2 regions of the Blautia sp. aa_0143 genome follow, and region 1 is predicted to be linked to the other one. Evidence: riboswitches for the same ligand, from Rfam matches in the RefSeq annotation. Region 1 holds a riboswitch; the other holds the start of a gene.
What was found. A riboswitch is a leader RNA that binds a small molecule or an ion and turns the genes downstream of it on or off. The one in region 1 is predicted to bind thiamine pyrophosphate.
Positions count from the first base shown of each region.

Region 2: it holds a riboswitch for thiamine pyrophosphate, as region 1 does, so the genes downstream of both, thiS (sulfur carrier protein ThiS) here and thiW (energy coupling factor transporter S component ThiW) in region 1, are expected to answer to the same signal.

Region 1 is NZ_RCXU01000052.1:550-3,730, reverse strand. Features, by position in the region: gene arfA (arabinosylfuranosidase ArfA) at 1-863, shown strand, start outside; TPP riboswitch at 1,001-1,103, shown strand; gene thiW (energy coupling factor transporter S component ThiW) at 1,441-1,995, shown strand; gene EAI83_RS16490 (hydroxyethylthiazole kinase) at 1,958-2,860, shown strand; gene thiE (thiamine phosphate synthase) at 2,877-3,181, shown strand, end outside.
Region 2 is NZ_RCXU01000042.1:1-3,181, forward strand. Features, by position in the region: gene EAI83_RS15715 (fibronectin type III domain-containing protein) at 230-1,348, shown strand; TPP riboswitch at 1,440-1,547, shown strand; gene thiS (sulfur carrier protein ThiS) at 1,796-1,999, shown strand; gene EAI83_RS15725 (thiazole synthase) at 2,163-2,948, shown strand; gene thiH (2-iminoacetate synthase ThiH) at 3,115-3,181, shown strand, end outside.

The sequences.
Region 1 (3,181 bases):
GTCTGGAAATGCCTACCTTTGGCTCCTGGGAGTATACGGTTCTTGACGAGGCTTACGATCAGGTGGATTATCTTTCCCTGCATCAGTACTATGGAAATGCATCGGGAGACACTGCCGATTTTCTGGCAAGCTCCAAGGGCATGGATGATTTTATCTCAGGAGTGGTTTCCATCTGCGATGCTGTAAAAGCAAAGAAGCATGGAAAAAAACAGATCAATCTTTCCTTCGACGAGTGGAACGTATGGTACCACAGCAATGAACAGGATAAAAAACTGGAAAAATGGGTACAGGCGCCCCATCAGCTGGAGGATGTTTATAACTTTGAGGATGCACTTCTTGTGGGAAGTATGTTGATCACACTTCTCCGTCATGCAGATCGCGTAAAGATCGCCTGCATGGCACAGCTGGTAAATGTTATTGCGCCGATCATGACATCCGATACAGGCGCATGGCGTCAGACGATCTTTTATCCGTATATGCTGACAAGTGTGTTTGGAAGAGGAACCGTCCTTAATACACAGGTTCTCACACCTATATATGAAAGCAAGACTTATGGAGAAGCTCCATATCTGGATTCTGTGTGCGTCTGGGATGAGGAAAAGGATACGCTGACGATCTTTGCAGTGAATAAGAGTCTGGATGAGGATATGGAAGTTTCCTGTGACTTAAGACAGTTTGAGGGATATAAGATCGTAGAGCATATCGTGCTGAACAATGATGATCTTCAGGCAGTCAATACAGAGACGCAGCCCGAGAATGTAGTTCCTGTAAAAGCCAGTGCAGAGTGCTCAAAGCTGGACGGCGGAAAACTGGAAGCAGTTTTTGCAAAACACAGCTGGAATATGATCCGTCTTGCGAAATAAGGGCCGGTGAAGTATGGTAAAAGCAGTTACAGAAAATGTAAATCATGCAGGAAAGTCTCCGGCGGGAGTGCAAAGAGCAATAAGCAGTGGAGGTTTGACAACGGGATAGGTGTGTGCTATATTGAAAAACAGAAAAGAAAAGAGCCAGCGGGAGCTTGTGTGACAGGCTGAGAGGAAGATAGATCTTCGACCGTACCTGATTTGGGTAATGCCAACGGAGGGATTGTGATTTGAGAGCGTGTCTCCGTGGAATTTGCCATGGGATGCGCTCTTTTCGGATGCAGGAATGGAACTGGAATGGTCTGACAATGTGGGGATGTGAAAGTGACAGAGACTGCATGTGGAGCTTCTGCGAAAGAGCGGGCAGGAAGGGGAGCGCCTTAATGTCTGGCAGGAGAGTGATATTCCGGAGAATTTTTCCGGAAGGATCATGTAAGCGATGGGAATCCGTGTTTTCGGAGTGAGAGGAAGTAAGGGAACTTCGACCGCCAAAATCTAAGGGCAGACTGCAGCAGACGGGAAGTTTTTGCCCGGGATCTGACAGGGATCTGCCTGATATTTCAGGGAGGAAAACACAATGGAAAAACAAAGGATGCACACGCTTCGTATGGTAATGCTGGCAATGATGGTTGCGATCGGTGTCGTTATTTCACCGATCCTGAGGATTGAGGGAATGTGCCCCACGGCGCATCTTGTCAATATCGTATGCTCGGTTCTGATGGGACCGTGGTACTCTCTTCTCTGTGCGACTATGATCGGCGTGATCCGTATGATGTTCATGGGAATCCCGCCACTTGCACTGACCGGTGCAGTATTTGGCGCGTTCCTTTCAGGTGTGTTCTACAGACTTTCCAAAGGCAAGATCATCTGTGCGGTGATCGGTGAGATCTTTGGAACAGGTATCATCGGATCCATGGTTTCTTATCCGGTGATGGCATTCCTGATGGGAAGAGGCGGACTGACAGCATTTTATTATACGCCGATGTTCCTTGCAGCAACCACAATGGGAGGATGTGTTGCCTATATTTTCCTGAAGGCTCTGAGTAAAGCAGGTCTTCTGGTGAAATTCCAGGCAGCTTTGGGTTCAAAAACATATGAGACAAAGAATTTTACAACTGCGAAAGCGAATTAAAGAAGAAAAGCCGCTGATCCATTGCATCACCAATCCGATCTCGATCCATGACTGTGCCAACGTGGTCCTTGCAGTAGGTGCAAGGCCGATCATGGCGGAGCATCCGGCAGAGGTGACAGATATTACGGCATCGGCTGGTGCGCTGATGCTGAATCTCGGGAATATTACCGATGCCAGGATCGAGTCAATGAAGCGTTCTATGAGAACAGCGATGGAAAATAAGATCCCGGTTCTTCTGGACCTGGTAGGGGTTGCATGCAGTGATCTCAGGCTGGATCTGGCACGGGAGCTTTTAAGGATCGGTCATCCGGCAGTGCTGAAGGGAAATATGTCAGAGCTTCTGGCTGTTTCCGGGCTGCCGTCTCATGCGATCGGAATCGATGCGGGTGTCGAGGATGCTCTGACTGAGGAAAATATCGATGGAGTCAGTGAAGTGCTTAAGGCTTTTTCCAGAAATAATCAGGCAATCGTGCTGGCTACCGGGAAACAGGATTTTGTTACGGATGGTGAACGGGTTGTTCTGGTACAAAATGGCAGTGCGGCGCTGTCCGGGATCACAGGAACCGGCTGTATGGTCGGTGCACTGACTGCGGCGTTTTTGCCGGGGTGCGAAGATAATATTGCGAAAGAGATGACGGATAGTATAGAGGCAGGTGTCTGGTCTGGCGTTGAGATGGAATTAAATGGGAGATCCGGGAATTATCTGGCTGCGGCAGTGCTTGGTACTGCACTTATGGGTATCGCCGGCGAGGAAGCGGAGAAGATTTCCCGCGGTCCGGGAAGCTTTCAGGTAAATCTGCTGGATGAGATCTATGGGCTTTCGGATCGACAGCTGCTGGATCTGTTGAAGATTGAAATGTACTGAAAAAGAGGGGATTAGGATGGATAGAAAAGATTTGGATGTAACGTTGTATCTGGTGACGGATAGTTCTTATCATACGGAGGAGTCTTTGCTCCGTACGGTTGAGGAGGCTTGTAAGGGTGGTGTGACTCTGGTCCAGCTTCGCGAGAAGAATAAGGGTGGACGGGAGTATCTGGATAAGGCTTTTAAGGTGAAGGAGATCACAGATCGTTACAATGTGCCGCTGATCATTGATGATCGTGTGGATGTGGCGCTGGCCTGTGATGCGGCTGGTGTGCATGTTGGAGCTTCTGATATTCCGGTTGCTGTGGCAAGGAAGCTGAT
Region 2 (3,181 bases), on a different contig from region 1:
CACTGTGTAAGACATTGCAGTACCGTAAGGTGTTTGCCAATGCAGTAGTGGGAGAAGCAAGAATCCCCCTGCTTTAGTTGAGGGGAGTGTCAAGCCATTGTAGAAACTGCCGAATTTCACCGAAAGCCCTGATTCGGCGAAAAATATCATAGCAGGAATAATTTTTATAATGTATACTATATTTGTTAGGGAATCCAGATATACCACAAAGCAGAAAGGAAAAAAGCGTATGAGAAGAAATTGGAAAAAAGCTTTATGTGGCATTTTGACAGGTTTTATGCTTGCAACGGCGGCACCAGCTGCGGTTCCGGAGTTGATCAGTGCGACAGAAGTACAGGCGGCGATAAACGTAGCAACGCCGGCTATGTCTTCTATTAAGATCTCCGGCAGGAATAAGATTATTTTCAGCTGGAAACAGGTAAAAGGAGTTGCCGGATACCGGGTATACCGCAAGACCGGAAACAGCGGATGGAAAGCAGTAAAAACCCTCACAGGAAGCAAAAATGTTACGTTTACCGATACAAAAGTAAGTACCGGAGTAAGCTATACTTACACAGTGAGAGCTTACCGGAAATCCGGAAAAAATACGATCTGGAGTAGATATAATGAAAAAGGTCTGACAGCAATCGCAGGTCTGAATTATCTCACCCTGAATAAGACCAGCCTGACACTGGCATCGAAAAAAACTTATACACTGAAGATCAAAGGCACCAGTCTGAAACCGTCATGGAAGAGCAGCAACACAAATGTTGTCAAGATAACTTCTGTCGGAAAGATCACCGCGGTAAAAACAGGAACAGCGGTTATCACAGCGACTCTTGGTGGCAGAAAATTCACCTGCAAGGTTACTGTAAAGAATCCGACCTCGGCTAATACCAGATTGACGCAGAATTATAGCAAATTGAAAAAATACATCAGTCAGAAAGGCAAATATACTGAAGACGGAAATCAGTTTATAAATGTCAAAGTAGATAAAGAAAGTACTCTGATGATCGGTTATCTGAAGAAAGAAGATAAGATAGATATTGGGATGATGCTCTCTATGCCTTCAGATGGAATCCTTGCCGGACTGGATATTATCGGAAACTGTGTGAAATCTGATACGGTCAATGTGAAGTCCGCCCTGTCTACAAATGAAGTCTTTCTGCTGGTGACTTCTTCTACAAAAGCATCTGCTTATAAAGGTCAGAATCTGACTTTCTTGTATACAAACGGAAAAAAAGCGATGACAGATCTGCAGGATTCTTCCAATATTATGATGAAAGCGACAATGAAAGTAGCAAATGATTATCTGAAAAAGAATTTAAATCTGACAATGAAAGATCTGGGATTCACTGCTTATAAATAAAAGTTACTGTTCACTCTGCAAATAAAACCGGCAAATAAAACCAAAATTTATTGTTCTTGACATGAAGCAGAATCGGAATTATACTAAACCATGTAAATAACAGGGGAGCTTGTGATGGCAGGCTGAGAGGAAGTCTTCAACTTCGACCCTTATACCTGATTTGGATAATGCCAACGTAGGAACGTATAAGATGAATTTACGGGAGATACTTTGGTGTATCTCCTTTTTTATTGGATGCGGATGTTTTTATCCGATTGAATACGTAAGATCAGGATTTACAGGGAAGGGATCAAGAGCGAATGCTTTTAACCCCGGTATCGACAATTGAATATTGGGAAATTTGAGAGTGAACTGAGTTCATGAAGGGGTGCACCACCGCGGGTGTATTTCTTTGTGAACTCTTTTTTATTGACGAATAGCTTTTGAAGTTTCCGGAAAGGAGAGATCATGATCACAGTAAATGGTGAAAGCAGAACATTGGAAAAGCCGGTGACAGTAACAGAATATCTGGAAGCATGTAACTATGTTCCGGTGCAGGTTGTAGTAGAGCTGAATGAAGAGATCATTAAGAGAGACACTTACGATACAACAGTACTGAAAGATGGCGATGTTGTGGAGATTCTGCAGTTTATGGGCGGCGGAAGCTGCTGATGTCGCTATAGAGATAAAATTAGGTATATATACCACGGCAGTAACTGACAGATAAGTTACTGAAAAAATGCAGATGAAGAATGATCTGGCAGAAGAAGGCGCTGGTTATAAATCGGTGGAAATATTTTCTGCAAACAGACATAAAGAAAGGTGGACATAAAAAATGACAACAGCAAACACAAATGAAGACAAACTGATCCTGGGAGGCCATGAGTTTACTTCCCGTTTTATCCTTGGTTCCGGAAAATTTTCCCTGGAGCTTGTAAAAGCATGTATTGAAAAAGCAGGAACTCAGATCGTAACACTTGCCCTGCGTCGTGCAAATGAGGGTGGACTTGCGAACATTCTGGATTATATTCCGAAGGATGTTACGCTTCTTCCGAATACGTCCGGCGCCAGAAATGCAGAAGAGGCAGTCCGTATTGCAAGACTTTCCCGCGAGCTTGGCTGTGGAGATTTTGTAAAGATCGAAGTTATCCATGACTCCAAATATCTTCTTCCGGATAATTACGAGACCATCAAGGCAACAGAGATCCTTGCAAAAGAGGGCTTTGTAGTTATGCCATACATGTATCCGGATCTGAATGCAGCCAGAGATCTGGTGAATGCAGGAGCTGCCTGTGTAATGCCGCTTGGCTCTCCGATCGGTTCTAACAAAGGAATCTGTACAAAAGAATTCATCCAGATCCTTATCGACGAGATCGACCTTCCGATCATCGTGGACGCAGGAATCGGCCGCCCGTCACAGGCATGTGAGGCTATGGAAATGGGTGCTGCAGCAGTTATGGCAAATACAGCCATTGCAACTGCAGGAGACGTCCGTGTTATGGCGGAAGCCTTTAAGAAAGCTATTGAGGCAGGAAGAAGTGCATATCTTTCCGGTATGGGAAGAACTCTGGAGAGAGGTGCAAGTGCATCCTCACCACTGACCGGATTTCTTCATGAGTAAAATTGATAAATGAATGATTGAACGCAGAACACTAAGCGGGGGACAGGCACTGCCTGTGTAGTGAAACACAGGTATTGTCTGGTTTCAATCGAAATTGAGTTTACAGATATGCAGCAGTGAGGACCAGAGTATTGCTGCAATATATGAGAGGAGCGACATAAGAGTAATGGCAGAAACAGTACAGGCCAGTCAGCAGGACGGCCATTTTAATGAAAGTATCGTAAATGAAGAAA